Regions from separate parts of the Paraburkholderia sp. RL17-373-BIF-A genome, predicted to be linked through region 1. Evidence: predicted binding sites of a transcription regulator. Region 1 holds the regulator's gene; each other region holds the start of a gene.

Region 1 (6,430 bases):
CGCGGTGCCGGCGGAATGCCTTCCAGGTTGAACTCGCCCAGCAGCTTGTTGCCCGCTGCCATTTCGCGTTCGCCCTGGAACACCTTGATCGTCACGGCGCCCTGATTGTCGTCGGCCGTCGAATAGACCTGGGCGTGCTTGGTCGGGATCGTGGTGTTCTTGTTGATCATCTTCGTCATCACGCCGCCGAGCGTTTCGATGCCGAGCGACAGCGGGGTCACGTCGAGCAGCAGAACGTCCTTGCGGTCGCCCGACAGAACCTGGCCTTGAATCGCGGCGCCCACGGCGACGGCTTCGTCCGGGTTCACGTCACGGCGCGGATCCTTGCCGAAGAATTCCTTGACCTTTTCCTGCACCTTCGGCATGCGGGTCATACCGCCGACGAGAATCACGTCGTCGATTTCGCCGACCTTCACGCCTGCGTCCTTGATCGCCACGCGGCACGGTTCGATGGTGCGTTCGATCAGCTCTTCAACCAGCGCTTCCAGCTTCGCACGCGTAATTTTCAGGTTCAAGTGCTTCGGACCCGACGCGTCGGCCGTGATGTACGGCAGGTTGATTTCGGTTTGCTGGCTCGACGACAGTTCGATCTTCGCCTTTTCAGCCGATTCCTTCAGGCGTTGCAGCGCGAGCACATCTTTCGACAGATCCACGCCCTGTTCTTTCTTGAACTCGGCAATGATGTAATCGATGATGCGCTGGTCGAAGTCTTCACCGCCCAGGAACGTATCGCCGTTCGTGGAGAGCACTTCGAACTGCATTTCACCGTCGACGTCCGCGATTTCGATGATCGACACGTCGAACGTACCGCCGCCCAGGTCATACACCGCGATCTTGCGGTCGCCCTTTTCGGCCTTGTCCAGACCGAACGCCAGAGCGGCTGCCGTCGGCTCGTTGATGATCCGCTTCACTTCCAGACCGGCGATGCGGCCTGCATCTTTGGTTGCCTGGCGCTGGCTGTCGTTGAAGTACGCGGGAACCGTGATCACGGCTTCCGTGACCGGCTCGCCGAGATAGTCTTCAGCGGTCTTCTTCATCTTGCGCAGCACTTCCGCGGAGATTTGCGGCGGAGCGAGCTTCTGATCGCGCACTTCGACCCATGCGTCGCCGTTATCGGCTTTCATGATCTTGTACGGCATCAGGCCGATGTCTTTCTGCACTTCTTTTTCTTCGAAGCGGCGGCCGATCAGGCGCTTGACTGCGTACAGCGTGTTCTTCGGGTTGGTGACCGACTGACGCTTCGCAGGCGCGCCGACGAGGATCTCGCCGTCTTCCATGTAAGCGATGATCGACGGCGTGGTGCGCGCACCTTCCGAGTTCTCGATCACCTTGACCGAATTGCCTTCCATGATCGCCACGCACGAGTTGGTCGTGCCGAGGTCGATGCCGATGATTTTGCCCATTTTTACTAATCTCCTAACTTTGATCGCTGCGGGAAGCGCCTTGTTTGCCCAGCTGGCGGTAAGGCGATCCGCTCTCAATTCCTACCTGCACTCAACATAAGTGCGTCCGCATCGTTTTCAAGACCTCTTTTGCGATGCGGTCTTTAATTTTTTTCAATCGGGCGAACTTTTGCCCAAATTTGTTCCATTAACCGAGCCGCCTGCCTGCCGACGTGGAAGTGAAACCACGTGGCCACGCCGTGCAGCATGAAGCGCCGGCCCAGTTCGCGATGCTCGCCAACGTTGCTGTGAAACCATTCGAGACCGAGCGCGTGAATCGCGCCCGGCTCACGGGCACGGCTTTCCTGAAGATCTCACAGTTGAAGCGGTCGAGATTCTGGCAAACACCACGCCAATTCATCGTCTGCTCCGAATGACTCGGCGCCGAGCTCGCGCATCGCGAAGACGCGAAGCACCGAGGCGCCGACGAGAACACTGGCCGCGGCGCTGCCTGCCGGCCGAAACGGCTTACCGAGCCTTCCGGCGCTTACTTCGGTGCCGCGACGGTCACGAGTGCCGGCCGCAGCACGCGATCGGCGATCACGAAGCCCTTTTGCAGCACGGCCACCACGGTGTTCGGCTCCTGCTCGGCCGGCACCATGGAAATGGCCTGATGGCGGTGCGGGTCGAACTTCTCGCCAATCGGATTCAGGGCGACGACGCGGCCCTTCTCCAACGCGCCGGTGAGCTGGCGCAGCGTGAGTTCGACGCCTTCGCGCACCTTCTGCAGATCGTCGGATGAGTGGGCGACGGCTGCCTCGAGGCTGTCGATTACCGGCAGCAGATGCTCGGCGAAGCTCTCGATTGCAAACTTGTGTGCCTTGGCGACGTCTTCCTGAGCGCGGCGGCGGACGTTTTCGGTCTCAGCCTTGGCCCGCAGGAAGCTTTCCTGCAACTCGGCGATCTTCGCTTCAGCTTCGGCCAAGGCCGCTTGCTCGGCGTTGACCGGCGAGTCGGTCGCGGCGTTGGCAGCCGCTTCCTGCTGAGGTGCCGCGGCCTCGGCGGCCTGGCGCGCGGTTTCGTCGGCGGGCGTGGGATTCTGGCTCGTCGGGTTCTCTTGCGTGTTTTCCATGTCGCTGAAAGTCGTTAAATGGGTGAAAGCGAGGTAAAAGCCAACGGTGGCAGGCAGCGCATCAAACCTGGCGCGGTTTGTGCGTTGCAAAATCGCGACAGACAACTGCGCGAGTCACCGCAAATCAAAACGGCAGATGAGGCCGGGAACAACCATTTCAAGCGGTTCTCCCGGATCTTTTCGCACCACGAACGCGCGGCGGAAATGCCCGGTTACAACGATTATTGCTGCGCAATCAGATTGAGATTGAGTGCTATCGACAAGTGGCCTATGCTCCACTTAAGCATCGGAAAAGACGCGTTAACCCTAATCTGACGTCAACCTTTCCGACATATTGCAATTTCCACCCGCTTCGCCCGTCTTTATCCTGAACCTTCCCGAGGGGAGTACCGTGAAACTGACCTTTGCAATCTCGGTGGTCGCATTGGTTCTGATTGCGGGCACCACGACCATCTGCATGTCCGGGGCTGTCAACGACCACACTACCGAATACGGCGGTGTGCACGCGACCATGGAACAACTGTTCAACCCCCACCTGAAAGTTTGTCGATAGTGCGCCTGTCGCGTTTGGTCGGCCGGCCGTGCAACGCGGCCGCCGGCTCGCGATACGTCTTGCGCCGCTCCTGTTCGACCTGCCGCTTCACCTTGCTCGCTTCGGTTTCCGCATAAAGCGTTTGCGCGACGCTCGCCGGGCCGCGCACGTCGCACACGCCCAGCACTTCCACCTGCCACACAATCCGTTCGATCTCGATCTCCACCAGGTCGCCGACCCGCACGTCTTTGGCCGGCTTGACGCTGGCGCCGCCAATCCGCACGTGGCCTTTTTCGACGGCGTCGGCCGCGAGCGAACGCGTCTTGAAGAAGCGCGCCGCCCAAAGCCATTTGTCGATGCGCAGCTTCGCGCCCGCTTCAGTTGAAATCGTGTAATTCATGAGCCTGTTCAAGCTCCTGTCGTATGCGGCACCGGCAACGCCTGCACCGGCCATCCCTGGAGGTTCTGCGCGACGATCTCGCCCAGCGCGGCAATCCATGCCTGCGAGGCGTTCAAGCAGGGAATCCGATGGAAATCCTTGCCGCCCGCGTGGAGGAATTCGTCGCGCACTTCCATGCCGATTTCCTCGATGGTTTCAAGGCAATCGGCTGTAAAGCCCGGACAGAACACGTCGGCGCGACGCACACCCGCCGCACCCAGTTCTTTCAGCGTGGGCGCCGTGTACGGCTGCAGCCATTCGGCCTTGCCAAACCGCGACTGGAACGTGATGCGGCATTCCACCTGTGTCAGTTCGAGCGCCTGCATCAACAGTGCGCCGGTTTGCTGGCATTGCTCGTGGTATGGGTCGCCGAGATCCAGCGTGCGCTTGGGCACGCCGTGGAAACTCAGTACCAGCTTGTCGCCCGCGGCAAAGTCCGGCCGGCCGTGCTGATGCCAATAGTGATGCACCTGCGCGGCAAGCGCCGCAATGTAGGCCGGATGGTCGGCGTACTGCCGCACCGTGCGGACCTCCGGCTGATTGCGCATACGCTTGAGCGCCGAAAAAGCGTCGTCGAAAGCGGTGGCGGTGGTCGACGACGAATACTGCGGATACATGGGCATCAGCAGCACGCGCTCGGCGCCCGCCAGCTTGAGCTGGTTCAGCATGGCCGGAATGCCCGGCGTGCCGTAGCGCATCGCGTAATCGACCAGCACCGTGTAGTCGTTCAATTGCAACAGATGGCGCAAGCCCTCCACCTGCTTCTCTGTGTGAACGCGCAGTGGCGAGCCTTCGGGCATCCACACCGCGGCGTACTTCTTGGCGGACGCGCGGCCCCGGACCGGCAAAATCAGTAGCCGCAGAATGATCTGCCAGAGCAGCGCCGGAATTTCGACCACGCGCGGATCGGACAGAAACTGCGCGAGATAGCGGCGGACCGCACGCGGCGTCGGCGCGTCGGGCGTGCCGAGATTGATCAGCAGCACGGCGACACGGTGTGACGTGGCGTTCTGTGAGGGCCGCTCGAGGTCGAAGCGCATAGGCAGCAGAAGTAACCGGTTTTGGCGGAGAGTCGGTTCAGGTGGGATTCATTATAGCGGCGCGGTTCATGCACCGGTCCGCCGGACACCCCTGGCCATTCGGCCAATTGGCAAGCCGCGCGCGGTCACGCATTATTTGCAGCAGGTGCCGCCGCGGCCAGGAGTCGAAGCTATTTATTGCTGGCTGAGAGTCAGGGAAAGCAGGCGCGCGGTGATGTCCACAATCGGAATCACGCGGTTGTAGGCCATGCGGGTCGGCCCGATCACGCCGAGCGTGCCGACGATCTTGCCGTTCACCTCGTACGGCGCGGTGACCACGCTCATTTCCTCGATCGGCACGAGATTCGACTCGCCGCCGATGAAAATCTGCACGCCCGCCGCGTGACTCGACACGTCGAGCAATTGAAGGAGACTAGTCTTTTGGTCGAACACATCGAACAACTTGCGCAAGCGCGCCATGTCCGACGAAAGGTCGGCGACTTCGAGCAGGTTGCGCTCGCCGGAAATCAGCACGGTCTCGCCCGTGTCGGATTCGTCCGTGCTGGCGGTGACGGCGGCATGCATCAACGTAGTCATGTCGCCGCGCAACTCGTCGATTTCTTCGCGCAGGCGGCGGCGCACGTCGTCGAACGAAAGGCCCGCGAAGTGCGCGTTGATGTAGTTGGACGCCTCGACCAGTTGCGACGGCGAGAAATCGCGCTGGGTAGCCATGATGCGGTTCTGCACGTCCCCTTCCGGCGTGACGATGATCAGCAGAATGCGCTTGTCGGACAAACGCATGAACTCGATCTGCTTGAACACATGGCTGCGCCGCGGCGTGAGCACCACGCCGGCGAACTGCGACAAATTGGAGAGCACGCTGGCCGCCGCCGCAACGATTTTCTGCGGTTCGCCCGCCTGCAGCGTAGTCTTGACAGTACGCGTCACGGCCTCTTCGTCTGCGGCGGACTCCACCGTCAGCATGGTGTCCACGAACAGGCGGTAGCCGCGAGGCGTGGGAATGCGGCCCGCCGAAGTATGCGGACTGATCACGAGCCCCAGGTCCTCGAGGTCGGACATCACGTTGCGGATCGTTGCGGGACTCAGTTCGAGGCCCGAATAGCGCGACAACGTGCGCGAGCCGACCGGCTGACCTTCGGCGATGTAACGCTCGATCAGCGTTTTGAGGAGGGTTTGTGCGCGAGGATCTAGCATGACGGAAAATTTTAGCTCAATGGCACGACAACCGCGAGCGCTAGGGGCGCCCATCCCTGACGAACGCGCCGCCTGTTGCCAGCGCAGCGCATTGCCTTCGGTCCGGCCTGCTAGCCGGCGTTCCGCCCGACGCTTTGCGGACCACCTTGCGGGCCACCTTCTGGGCGGCCCCGCTGCCGGCACCCCGCCGCACTTTAACCGGCGCACATGTCATCAAGGCTTCACCATTCTAACGACAATCGCGAGATGCGCTGACGGCCCGCGCATGCCGGCCCGCTACCGGGTCTGTCTGCGGTTCTTTTCAGGCCCTACCTATGGTGTAATGCCGGCATGCAAGTGACCAGCCAGTTCAAGACCGTCGCGCTCGTCGGGCGCAACAATACGCCGGGCATCGCCGAGCCCTTGACCACGCTCGCCTCGTGCATCGCGAAGCGCGGCTTCGAGGTCGTGTTCGAAGCCGACACCGCCGCCGAGATCGGCGTCACCGACTATCCGGCGCTGCATCCCGCCGAGATCGGCGCGCGCGCCGACGTTGCGGTGGTGCTAGGCGGCGACGGCACCATGCTCGGCATCGGCCGCCAGCTTGCGCCGTACCGCACGCCGCTGATCGGCATCAACCACGGGCGGCTCGGCTTCATTACCGACATTCCGATCTCCGACATGCGCGAGATCGTGCCGCAAATGCTGTCGGGCAACTTCGAGCGCGAAGAA
Region 2 (6,430 bases), 170 kb from region 1:
TTCACGCTCGACGACGAGCACGTGCTGTCCGCCGACGAACTGCGCGAAGCGATCGCCGATCTGCTCGCGCCGCAAACCACGTTGCTGGTCGCCGATTCCGCCACGCTGCTCGCGCTCGCGCAGCCGGACGGCGACGCCGAAGCGCCGAGCCTCGACGCCGCCATCTCGCATCTGCTGTCGCAAGGCTGCGAATACATTCTGTCAACGGAAACCGGCACACACCGGCACGTCAACACGCTGTTCAGCGAAGACGGCCAGTTGCGTCAGGACATGTGGGACCGCGGCAGCCATCGGATCATGGGCTTGACGGATACGCTGGGCTCGGCGATCGCCGCGTTGCTGGCCAACGGCCAGGAGCCCGCTGAAGCGGTGCGCGAGGCGCAGGAATATTTGTACCAGGCCCTGCGCAACGCCTTCCGGCCGGGCATGGGTGCGTATATGCCGGACCGGTTCTTCTGGGCGCGCAGCAGCGACAACGATACGCCGCCGACAGCTGGCAAGGATGCGGCGCCGGGCGAAGCGCGGCACTGATAGCTGGCGCGAAGCACCGGCCGCTTTCCCGGCGCTTCAGCCCGCAGCAAGCGCCATAAAAAAACCCGCATTTCTGCGGGTTTTTTCTTTTGGGAAGCACGCCTCGCGGAGCACTCCCCCATGTGCTTCCAACTGGACCTCGTAACGAGGCCCAACTGAAATTACATGTCCATGCCCATGCCGCCCATGCCGCCGGGCATACCGCCGCCCATCGGAGCATCTTCCTTCGGCAGTTCGCAGACAGCTGCGTCGGTCGTCAGCAGGAGACCCGCCACCGAAGCTGCGTTTTGCAGCGCCGTGCGCGTCACCTTCGTCGGATCCACGACACCTGCGTCAACCAGGTCGACGTACTCGCCGGTTGCTGCGTTGTAGCCGTAGTTGCCCTTGCCAGCAGCAACAGCTGCCACCACGACGCTGGCTTCTTCGCCACCGTTCGTGACGATCTGGCGCAGCGGCTCTTCCATCGCGCGCAGCACGATCTTGATACCTGCGTCCTGATCGGCGTTCAAGCCCTTCAGGCCGGCGATTGCCGTACGTGCGCGGATCAGCGCGACGCCGCCGCCAGCAACGATGCCTTCTTCCACAGCTGCGCGCGTTGCGTGCAGTGCGTCTTCGACACGTGCCTTCTTTTCCTTCATTTCGACTTCGGTCGCAGCGCCGACCTTGATCACCGCAACGCCGCCTGCCAGCTTGGCAACGCGTTCTTGCAGCTTTTCACGGTCGTAGTCCGACGTTGCTTCTTCGATTTGCGTGCGAACTTGCTTCACACGTGCTTCGATGTTCGCACCTTCGCCAGCGCCGTCGATGATCGTCGTGTTTTCCTTGCCCACTTCGATGCGCTTCGCTTGACCCAGTTCAGCCAGCGTTGCCTTTTCGAGCGTCAGGCCGGTTTCTTCAGCGATGACTTGACCGCCGGTCAGGATCGCGATGTCTTCCAGCATGGCCTTACGACGATCGCCGAAGCCCGGAGCCTTGACAGCAACCGTCTTCAGGATGCCGCGGATGTTGTTCACCACCAGCGTTGCCAGTGCTTCGCCTTCGACGTCTTCTGCGATGATCAGCAGCGGACGGCCAGCCTTGGCGACTTGCTCCAGGACCGGCAGCAGATCACGGATGTTCGACACCTTCTTGTCGTGCAGCAGCACGAACGGGTTGTCCAACACGGCAACTTGCTTGTCCGGGTTGTTGATGAAGTACGGCGACAGGTAGCCGCGGTCGAATTGCATACCTTCGACCACGTCCAGCTCGTCTTGCAGCGACTTGCCGTCTTCAACGGTGATGACGCCTTCCTTGCCGACCTTGTCCATGGCTTCAGCGATACGATCGCCGATCGACGAGTCGCTGTTTGCCGAAATCGCGCCGACTTGTGCGATTTCCTTGTTGGTCGTGCACGGCTTGCTGATCTTGCGCAGTTCTTCGATCGCTGCGAACACAGCCTTGTCGATACCGCGCTTCAGGTCCATCGGGTTCATGCCCGATGCGACGTACTTCATGCCTTCGCGGACGATCGACTGAGCCAGAACCGTTGCGGTCGTGGTGCCGTCACCTGCGTTGTCGCTGGTCTTGGAAGCAACTTCCTTGACCATTTGCGCGCCCATGTTCTGGAGCTTGTCTTTCAGTTCGATCTCTTTCGCGACCGACACACCGTCCTTCGTGACCGTCGGGCCGCCGAAGCTGCGTTCCAGGACAACGTTGCGACCCTTCGGGCCCAGCGTGACCTTCACAGCGTTCGCGAGGATGTTCACGCCTTCAACCATCTTGGCACGGGCGGAATCACCGAATACGACGTCTTTAGCTGCCATCTTCTAACTCCTTGAATTCTTTAAGATATGACCGGGAAAAGTAGCGACCAGCGCTTACTTTTGCACCACGGCCATGATGTCTTCTTCGCGCATCACGAGCAGTTCGTTGCCGTCGACCTTAACGGTCTGGCCTGCGTACTTGCCGAACAGGACGCGGTCACCAACCTTCACGTCGAGCGCGATTTGAGCGCCCTTGTCGTCACGCTTGCCCGGGCCGACTGCCAGAATTTCGCCTTGATCCGGCTTTTCTGCTGCGGCTTCGGGGATCACGATGCCCGACGCGGTCTTGGTTTCTTGATCCAGACGTTTGACGATCACGCGATCATGCAAAGGACGAAGGTTCATACATACTCCTCTCTTGATTGAGACTGAAGAACGCTGAGAAAACCCGGCTGGCTGAGCCAACCGGCGATGTTGTTAGCACTCTCGTGCAGCGAGTGCTAATTATATGGACGGGTGGTGACAAATTCAAGAAGGGATGCTGCTGTTGGGTGAGATTCACTTAACTTTGGACCTTGTCCACTTAAGTCTGAGCGCCCGAGCGGCGCCCGGCCGCCATCATGAAAGGAAATATCATTTTGAAACAACGGGTTATTGTTAAACCAGCTGTTCCACAATGCCGCGAGCGCAGTGCGGCCGCGCGGCTTTTTCTGACCGCATCTGTCCGCGCGTCCGGGTGACTCACGCTAAATCCAGGGGAAAACCCCGCCCCGAGTGCAATCGTCAGTGATGTTCGGGCAAATCGAAAATCATGTTTCGGCCCCTGCCAGCACCTAACTCTCTCTCCCAGCCGGCTGAGGACGGAATTGACAGTCAGCTCGACACGCGCGGCGGTCATCGCGCTGCGCCAGAGACAAATTGTACGTTGTGTCTGTATTGGCTCGGTGTCACCCCTTGCTGACGAGCAAAGAAGCGCGTGAAGTTCCCAGGCGAGTCAAAGCCCAGATTGAGCGCAACATCCTGAAGTGCCATTTCCTGCTGCGAAACACTTTGAATCGACAGATCCATCCGCAGCATGCTGCCGAATGTCGCCGGCGTCATGCCTGTCTGCTTGCGGAATAGATGGAAGAAATGTGGACGCGATAGCCCAACCGTTTGTGCAAGATCATCGAAGTCGAGTGCGATGCCCCGCACCTCTTTCATCGCTTCGATCACGCGACGAATTCTGATGTCATAAGCGATTCCGCCAACGGATCCGACCGCTGACAGCTCATTCCTCTGGGGCAATACACCGACGAGTTCGCCGGTCATGTCGGCGATCAGCCCTTGGAGCGCTTGAAGCGACTGGCCCTCACGGTCGGTCAGGATGTCGAGCAGGTCAGTATGAAGGCGGCCAAGCTTCCCCTGCAACGCTACGGACGGCCTCGAAAAAAACCGGGGATGAATGCTGTAAGCGAAGCGCCGGTCGACCTCCCTCAACCAGTCCGGCTCCAGGTAAAGGGCCAGCAGCACAGTCGGCTGCGATTGTGGGCGATGCTCATAGAAGTGCGGCTCCCACGCATTCACGAGCAACACGTTCCTGTCCGACAAAACGTGCTCACGATTGCGGATTCCGAACTGGATGTCCGGACCGTCCTCCTTGAAGATAACGTGAGAAACCCGGTGTGCGTGCAAGACCATGCTTTTGTCCAGCATGAGCAACGCCACTCTTCCAACCGGCCCGTGAATGATTCGCAAAGGTTCCGACATGGTGATTGGCTCTTGCCGCCCCGATGAATTCAAAGCGCTCTTATTCGCTCGGCCGCTTCGCGCAAAAAATCATCATCCGGAATGATAAATCGGGCCCGTCCGGGACAAGTTTGCATACTGCAGGGACAAGGACAAGTGGGAAATTCGCCTACTCTGGCGGATAGGTTCGCCGCTATCGAAGTACGGTCCAGCGGCCAATCAACACGCTTCGAAGTCCGAACGTGAATGGCGTCTGCTGCGATGCAGAACGCCTCCCGTGACATTCGCAAATCAAGGAGACGATCATGGCTGGTGTCGGCAGTGAAAAGGTGTTGGAGAATGACAAGGTCATCGTATGGAATTTCGTCCTCGCTCCGGGCGAGGAAACACCGGTACATACCCATACGCATTCCTACATGTGGTACGCGATCGAAGGTGCCCCCTTGCATATCTTCGACGAAAACGGCGGGGACCTCGGTATCTTCGACGTGCCAACGGGCGCGATTTATTCCCTCAAATGCGAGGACGGATATCTGGAAGTCCTGTCCGAGATCGGCAAGGGCGCCAAGGTCCCTGCGACGCACAAGGCGCGCAACGAGGGAAGCAAGCCATACCGCGAGGTGCTCGTCGAATACAAATAGCAGCGCGTTTGATTGAGACGCCCTGGTACCCGATCAAGGTGACACTAACGCAGACGGCACGAGCGCGGGCCATGGCACACGCTCGACGGGACTGGCAACTTGAAGTCGCCAGGACGACCGGAGGCCGCCGCTGGATTCGCTGCGGTCCGGACATAGCTTAAGCCCGCTGCTGCAAGAGTGCGTTCATGTTGCGGGTCTCGAGCTCGGTGAACTGGGCCACGGCATCAGCGCCATCTAGCGACAGATCCGCGTCGAGCCCATCCGCCAGACGTTCGAGTTGCATGTTGTTCCATGGAAGAAGATGGAACGGATGGAGCATGGCTTCGGGACTGGACGCACGATCGACTTCGCCCGAGAGAATGCGCTTCGGAACTTCAGGATCGGCGATGATTGGGCGCCCGAGTCCGATGACGTCCAGTTCGCCGCGCTCCAGCGATTCGACCATGGCGGCCGTCGTGCGGAACCCGCCTACCACCATCACGGGCATCGTCGCCGCGGCACGAACCGAGGCCGCGAAATCCACGAAAAATGCTTCGCGCTTGACGGTACTTTCGCGCGGCGCGTCTTCTCCTTCGTCCTTCAATGTGAGGCCGGCGATCTTCGGCTGCTCGAGCGAGCCGCCCGAAAGTTCAAGCAGATCAAGTGTCGAATCGTTGAGCTTCTTCACCAGCTCGATGCATTCGGCATTCGTAAAGCCGCCCTTTTGAAAGTCCGACGAATTGAGCTTGATCGCAACGGGAAAGTCGGGTCCAACGGCGGAGCGGACCGCCGCCAACACTTCGAGCAGGAAACGCGAACGGTTTTCTAGCGAACCGCCCCAACGGTCGGTGCGTTTGTTGGCGAGCGGGCTCAGGAATTGCGAAATCAGATAGCCGTGTGCCCCATGCAGCGAGACACCCGTGAAACCGGCCTCGCGGACTTTCCCCGCCGCGAAGGCGAATTGCCCGATGGCCTGCTGGATCTGCTCTTCGGTCATCTCACGCGGCGTGGCAAACGAAAAGCCGGCGCCCCGTATCACATCGATATCCACCGAGGAAGGCGCCAGTGGCGACGTATTGATCGCGTCTTGCACCTGTCGTCCGGTATGACTGAGTTGAGCCCAGAAATGCGCACCTTCCGATGTTCCTGCCGCCGCGAGCCGCGCCAGTTGCTCCTGTCTGCTATCGTCATGGATGACGATGTTGCCCGGGCGCTCGAGGTGCCACCGATCGACCTGGATATTGCCGGAAAGCAGAAGGCCTGCGCCGGAATGCGCCCAGCGCCGGTACAGCGCCTCGAGACGCGGCGTCGAATGATTGTTGGTATCGGCCATGCCTTCGCTCATGGCCGCTTTGGCCAGGCGGTTTGTCAGGATCGCGCCGCTGGGTAACCGGAGCGGCTGTGAAAGGGCGTTGTTCATCCGAATGTCCTTCAGGGGAAAAATTGTATGAAGACCAAGCCCTTCCGTCGCAAAGCATAAGGGGTGGCTCGGCTGTCTAACGACAGTCATCGCTGTCGTTTGTTGTATAGTGATCGCTGTCGTATGATGCGTCAAGCAGATAAAAGAGGGACACGTTATGGTCAAGACCTGGTCGGATGACAATCCGAAAGCCGCGCTGATGTCGCGCAAGCGCACGATGATCGTCGACGCCGCGCTGCGGGCGTTCCTTGAGAATGGCTATGCGGAAAGCTCGGTGAACCGGATCGCCGAGGAAGCCGGCGTATCGATCAAGACGCTCTACCGGCACTTCGAGAGCAAGGACGATCTGTTCAGTGCGGTGATGGAAGCGGCCTGCTCGACGACCGGCA
Region 3 (6,430 bases), on a different contig from region 1:
CGCACGATCGACCAGGCGCCGGTCTGGATGAGCACCGATCTGCGCGACGGCAATCAGGCGCTGATCGAGCCGATGAACGCGGCGCAAAAGCTCGAGTTCTTCGAGATGCTGGTCGCGATCGGCTTCAAGGAAATCGAAGTCGGCTATCCGTCGGCGTCGCAAACGGATTTCGATTTCGTCCGCAAGCTGATCGAAGAAAAGCGCATTCCCGACGACGTGACCATCGAGGTATTCATGCCGTCGCGCGCGGAATTGATCGCGCGCACGTTCGAGGCGCTGGAAGGCGCGCCGCGCGCCATCGTGCACTTGTACAACGCGATCTGCCCGTCGTTTCGCCGGATCGTGTTCAACCAGTCGAAGGCCGAGATCAAGGCGCTGGCCGTCGCAGGCACGCAAATCATCAAGGAGCATGCGCAGGCGCGGCCCGGCACGCACTGGACCTTCCAGTACTCGCCGGAAACGTTCAACGCGGCCGAACTGCCATTTGCACGCGAGGTGTGCGACGCAGTGGCGCAGACGTGGCGGCCCACGCGCGATCACAAAATGATCGTCAACCTGCCCGCGAGCGTGGAAGCGGCGACGCCGAACGTATTCGCCGACCAGATCGAATGGATGCACCGCAATCTCGGCTATCGCGACAGCATCGTGCTGTCGGTGCATCCGCATAACGATCGCGGCACCGCGGTGGCCGCCGCGGAACTGGCGCTGCTGGCGGGCGCGGACCGCGTCGAAGGTTGTCTGTTCGGCAATGGCGAGCGCACCGGCAACGTCGATCTCGTGACGCTGGCGATGAATCTGGCTGCGCAAGGCGTCGATACCGGGCTCGATTTCTCGGATATCGAGGCGGTCCGGCGCGTCGTGGAGCGCTGCAATCAGTTGCCGGTGCATCCGCGGCATCCGTATGCGGGCGATGCGGTCATTCGTGCGAAAAGCGGGGAGCGACAAGGCGTCGCGGCGCATGAGCCGGAAGTGGCCGAAGCCGGTGCGGCCGATCGTCGCGAGTGGAGCGGTGTGGATGAGGAAAGCGTCGCTGCCTGAGAATCAGGGCGAGTGACGCAAAAACCGACGCACAAGCGCGCTACCCGCGTGCCCGCGTCAGCCGGAGCAACCCGCTCACGAGGCGCGGCCAGCCCGGAAACAGTAAGCTCAAAAGGCTCACTCGATTGCGCAACGCGTTGCCTGCCAGGCAATCAGGCGCCATCGCCCGTCTTCCTGCGTATGGATCGCCGTGTAGGCGATCGGAAACAGCAGCGCTCCGTTATTGGCTTCCATTTCGATCAGCGCCCGGCCGGTCACGACGCAGGTCTCGCGCCCGACCGGCAGCACCTCTTGCGACTGAATCTCGATCTGCCGATAGCGGCGGCGGCCCGCGGTAATCCCGTCGATGAACTGCCGTTTCGTTTCCCGCTTGCCGTTCGTGTGAACGTAGCTCACGTTGTCCGCGAGCAGCGTGTCGAGCGATTGCCCGTCGCCGTCGACCATCGCGCGAAAACGCTCTCGCTCGAGCTCGCGAACCGCTTCGATTATCTTTGCCGCCATCGCTCAGCCCCTCGCACCGGTGAGCCGAACGTGGCCACGGTCGTCAGAAGTTATATTGCAGATATAGCTGGTGGAAATTTATACCAGGATTCGGCTCTTTGATACCGCCGTTGGAAATATGCTGGAAGCGATAGCCTGCCTGGTACTGCTGGTGGCTGCCGAACTGCATGCCCACGCCGGCCATGTCGGCGAACTGGAACGCAGTGCCCAATGTGAAGGTCGAAGAAATCCGGGGACTCGACAGCAGCCGGATGCCCGCGCCCAGTTCGGCGTACGGGCGGATCGAGCCCGACCCCTTGATGAAGCGGATGATCGGCGTCACGCCGATTTCGCCGATGTTGTCGTGCACATTGCCTTCGTTGGTGTGCCACCAGGCCACGTGCGCTTCGCCGATCAGCGAGAAATGCCAATCACCGATCTGCCACCAGGTCAGATCCGGGTCCCAGACGAAACCGAGGTCGAATTTCTTGACGTGGCGATCGCCGAGGCCGCCGGCCACCTGCACGCCAAACTGGTCCGCCGAAGCCCATCCTGAAGTTCCCACCAGCACGGCGCCAGCCGTGATATTTAGAGCCAGACCACGCAAAGCATTCTTCTTGTTGTTCATCTAACACCCGAGCTCCGCCGAACGTTGAACAATCCTTAACCGTTTTGCGTATTGTAAAGACAATCTCAATTTAGTGGATCGTATGAAGAAACCCGTCTTTCCGCAATTAGTCACCTCAAAACCAGCAAAAGTCGGTCATTTATAACAATGAAGGCGATCTGTTAGGTAAGTTCTACGCTCCGAGCAAAGAAGCCGAGGGAGGCGTACCATGGCTATTGAATCGTGAATTTCAATAGGAATTTACGGAACTTGGATGCCCCTACAGCCTCTAAGTATTAGCACTCGGCAATTCAGAGTGCTAACATCCAACGCTGGAGTCGTTACCTGAATAAGCTTTTGTCTGATTCCAAAGGAGTTTCCTACGTGAGCCATGCAATGACCCTTCCGAGTACTTTGAGCCCGTCGTCGGCTAAGGCCGCTTCGGCAGGTGCACTGGCGCTCTCGCATTCCTCGCTGCTGCCCGGTCAACTGGGCAATATCGACGCCTACATCCAGGCCGTAAATCGGATTCCGATGCTGACGCCGGCGGAAGAACGCCAGTTCGCCACCGAATTTCGCGAGCAGGACAACCTAGAGTCCGCGCGCCGTCTCGTCCTGTCGCACCTGCGGCTGGTCGTATCGATCGCGCGCAACTATCTGGGCTATGGACTGCCGCACGCCGACCTGATCCAGGAAGGCAATATCGGCCTGATGAAGGCCGTGAAGCGCTTCGACCCGGAGCAGAACGTGCGCCTCGTGTCGTACGCCATGCACTGGATCAAGGCTGAGATCCACGAATACATTCTGCGCAACTGGCGGATGGTGAAAGTCGCCACGACCAAGGCGCAGCGCAAGCTGTTCTTCAACCTGCGCAGCCACAAGCAAGGGCTGGGCGCGTTCACGCCGGACGAGATCGAAGGTCTCGCCAAAGAGCTGAATGTGAAGCGCGAAGAAGTGTCCGAAATGGAAACGCGCCTCTCGGGCGGCGATATCGCGCTGGAAGGGCAGGTCGAGGACGGCGAAGAGTCGTACGCGCCGATCGCCTATCTGGCCGACTCCCATAGCGAGCCGACCGCCGTGCTGGCTTCGCGTCAGCGCGACAAGCTGCAAAGCGACGGTATCGCGAGCGCGCTGGACGCACTGGACGCCCGCAGCCGCCGCATCATCGAGGCACGCTGGCTAAAAGTGGAAGACGACGGTTCCGGCGGTTCGACGCTGCACGAACTGGCCGACGAATTCGGTGTGTCCGCCGAACGTATTCGCCAGATCGAGGCAAGCGCAATGAAGAAGATGCGCGGTGCACTGACCGAATACGCGTAAAGCTTGAAGATTGTCAGCATGCCGGTTCGTCCGGCGCGCGCTATCCGGCCGCCAAGCCCCGCCCTCGCAAGACGGCGGGGCTTTTTTTCGCCCACGCCGCGGCGTTTTCGCGCACGCGCACACTGACGCAAGAGCATCACCAAGCAACACGCGTTTCTTGACGTATCACAAACCAGATAGCAATACTGCTTGAACGGGGCAAGTCTCGCGACCCAATGCCGCAGCGCCGAACTGTTGCGCGCGAGGTTCTACTCCTAGAATCGGGATGCACTCGCCAAACCGCCGAAGCGGCCTGGCGCCAGCCGGATTCACCGGTGTGAAGTTGCCTTCTACCGATCATGACCACAGCCCTCAATCGCAGCACCACCCGCCGCCCGAGCCTGCGCAAACGGTTCCACGGCTGGGTGCGCGGTCCGACGCTGGCGCGGGATATCGCCATCGTCCTCGCCATCAAATTCGTACTGCTGATGGCGCTCAAGTACACGTTCTTCAATCATCCACAGGCGGAGCACATGTCGCTGCCGCCTGAGCAAGTCGCGCAGGCGCTGTTGTCCGTGCCTGCCTCGCATCCGTCCCAAGGTGATCAACATGCCCGTTAGCGAAGTCGTAGAACTGTCGCGCCTCCAGTTCGCCATCACCGCGCTTTACCACTTTCTGTTCGTCCCGCTCACGCTCGGCCTGTCCTGGTTGCTCGTCATCATGGAGTCGGTCTATGTGATGACCGGCAAGCAGATCTACAAGGACATGACCCAGTTCTGGGGCAAGCTGTTCGGCATCAACTTTGCGATGGGTGTCACCACCGGCCTCACGCTGGAATTTCAGTTCGGCACAAACTGGTCGTATTACTCGCACTATGTCGGCGATATTTTCGGCGTGCCGCTCGCGGTTGAAGGGTTGATGGCGTTCTTCCTCGAATCGACCTTCGTCGGCCTGTTCTTCTTCGGCTGGAACCGGCTCTCGAAGACCCAGCATGTGTTCGTAACGTTCCTCGTGGCGCTCGGCTCGAACCTGTCGGCGCTGTGGATTCTGGTGGCCAATGGCTGGATGAACAATCCGGTCGGCGCTACCTTCAACTATCAGACCATGCGCATGGAGCTCGACAGCATCTTCTCCGTGCTGTTCAATCCGGTCGCGCAAGTCAAGTTCGTGCATACCGTGTCGGCCGGTTATGTGACGGCGTCGATGTTCGTGCTTGGCGTGTCGTCGTGGTATCTGCTGAAGCGCCGCGACACTGAATTCGCATTGCGCTCGTTCGCGATTGCCGCCGGCTTCGGTTTGGCGTCTACGTTATGCGTGATCGTGCTCGGCGACGAATCCGGCTACCGCACCGGCGAAGTCCAACAGGTCAAACTGGCCGCGATCGAATCCGAATGGGAAACCGCGCCCGCGCCGGCTCCGTTCACGATCATCGGGATTCCGAATCAGAAGGAAGAGCGCACTGATTACGCTATCCGGATTCCCTACGCGCTAGGCCTCATCGCCACGCGTTCGCTCGATGAACCCGTGGTCGGCCTGAAGGATTTGATGGCGCGCAACGAAGAGCGCATCAAGAACGGCATGCTCGCCTACGCCGCGCTGCAGAAACTGAAGCAAGGCGATATCACCGACGAAGCCAAAGCCGACTTCGACGCGCACAAGCAGGATCTCGGCTACGGCCTGATGCTCAAGCAGTTCACCGCGAACGTCACCGACGCCACGCCGGATCAGATCGCCCAGGCCGCGAAGAAAACGATCCCGCCTGTGGCACCCGTGTTCTTCTCGTTCCGCTTGATGGTGGGCCTCGGCATTCTGTTCCTCGCCACTTTCGTGCTGGCGTTCTGGTTCTGCGCGCAGCGCTCGTTGTTGCTGGAGAAGCGCCGCTGGTTCCTGCGCTGGGCCGTGTGGGCGATTCCGCTGCCTTGGCTCGCGGCAGAGTTCGGCTGGATTGTCGCTGAAGTGGGCCGTCAACCGTGGACCATCGCGGGCATTCTGCCGACCAACCTGTCGGCCTCGAGCCTGACACCGAATGACCTGTATCTGAGTATCGCGGGCTTCGTGGTGTTCTACACGGTGCTGTTCATCATCGAAATCATGCTGATGTTCAAGTACGCGCGGCTCGGTCCCTCGTCGCTGCATACGGGCCGCTATCACCACGAACAACAGCCGCTGAATCAGCCGCTGCCGACCAACACGGCCGCATGATTCGCCGCCACTGAGCTTCAAGGGAAAAGATCATCATGGATTACGCAACCCTCAAACTGATCTGGTGGGTGCTGATCGGCGTGCTGCTGATCGGCTTCGCGCTCACCGACGGCTTCGACATGGGCGCGGCGATTCTGCTGCCGTTCATCGGCAAGACCGACGCCGAGCGGCGCATCGTCGTGAACACGGTCGGCGCGACGTGGGAAGGCAATCAGGTCTGGCTCATCACGGCGGGCGGCGCGATGTTCGCCGCGTGGCCGCTGGTGTACGCGGCGTCGTTCTCCGGTTTCTATTTCGCGATGCTGCTGGTGTTGTTCTCGCTGTTCTTCCGGCCGGTCGGCTTCGACTACCGCAGCAAACGCGAAGACCCGCGCTGGCGCACGGCGTGGGACTGGGCGCTATTCGTCGGCGGCTTCGTGCCGGCGCTGGTGTTCGGCGTCGCGTTCGGCAACCTGCTGCAAGGCGTGCCGTTCTCGTTCGACACCGACCTGCGCGTCACCTATCACGGCGGCTTCTTCGCGCTGCTCAACCCATTCGCCGTGTTGTGCGGCCTCGTCAGCGTCTCGATGCTGACCGCGCACGGCGCCGCCTTCGTCAAGATGAAAGCGGACGACATCGTCGCCGAGCGCGCTTCGCTGGCGCTGCGGATCGCTGCGCTCTCTTGCGTGGTGCTGTTCCTGATCGCCGGCGCGCTGATCTCCACGATGATCGGCGGCTATCAGGTGATCGACGCCCCGCCGCTCGACACGGTCGCCAATCCGTTGATGAAGAACGTAATTGGGGCACCCGGCCTGTGGCTCACCA

Evidence for each region. The regulator HrcA, encoded in region 1, represses chaperone genes, less so after heat shock. The targets are predictions, from matches to a motif close to TTAGCACTCNNNNNNNNNGAGTGCTAA.
Region 2: a site for HrcA is predicted at 2,751-2,777, ahead of groES (co-chaperone GroES). Genes of this name have one in related genera too.
Region 3: a site for HrcA is predicted at 2,422-2,448, ahead of rpoH (RNA polymerase sigma factor RpoH). Genes of this name have one in related genera too.

The regions. Positions count from the first base shown of each region.
Region 1 covers NZ_JARESO010000006.1:284,944-291,373, forward strand. The annotation lists gene dnaK (molecular chaperone DnaK) at 1-1,403, opposite strand, end outside; gene grpE (nucleotide exchange factor GrpE) at 1,930-2,514, opposite strand; gene P0D80_RS10335 (hypothetical protein) at 2,533-2,829, shown strand; gene P0D80_RS10340 (hypothetical protein) at 2,906-3,067, shown strand; gene P0D80_RS10345 (RNA-binding S4 domain-containing protein) at 3,039-3,446, opposite strand; gene hemH (ferrochelatase) at 3,455-4,525, opposite strand; gene hrcA (heat-inducible transcriptional repressor HrcA) at 4,700-5,719, opposite strand; gene P0D80_RS10360 (NAD kinase) at 6,050-6,430, shown strand, end outside.
Region 2 covers NZ_JARESO010000006.1:118,289-124,718, forward strand. The annotation lists gene P0D80_RS09575 (hydroxymethylpyrimidine/phosphomethylpyrimidine kinase) at 1-531, shown strand, start outside; gene groL (chaperonin GroEL) at 693-2,333, opposite strand; gene groES (co-chaperone GroES) at 2,388-2,678, opposite strand; gene P0D80_RS09590 (helix-turn-helix transcriptional regulator) at 3,168-3,968, opposite strand; gene P0D80_RS09595 (cupin domain-containing protein) at 4,307-4,642, shown strand; gene P0D80_RS09600 (NADH:flavin oxidoreductase/NADH oxidase family protein) at 4,800-6,041, opposite strand; gene P0D80_RS09605 (TetR/AcrR family transcriptional regulator) at 6,199-6,430, shown strand, end outside.
Region 3 covers NZ_JARESO010000008.1:110,368-116,797, reverse strand. The annotation lists partial or broken gene P0D80_RS12460 (2-isopropylmalate synthase) at 1-969, shown strand, start outside; gene P0D80_RS12455 (nuclear transport factor 2 family protein) at 1,156-1,539, opposite strand; gene P0D80_RS12450 (acyloxyacyl hydrolase) at 1,583-2,146, opposite strand; gene rpoH (RNA polymerase sigma factor RpoH) at 2,510-3,445, shown strand; gene cydP (cytochrome oxidase putative small subunit CydP) at 3,784-4,044, shown strand; gene P0D80_RS12435 (cytochrome ubiquinol oxidase subunit I) at 4,034-5,626, shown strand; gene cydB (cytochrome d ubiquinol oxidase subunit II) at 5,662-6,430, shown strand, end outside.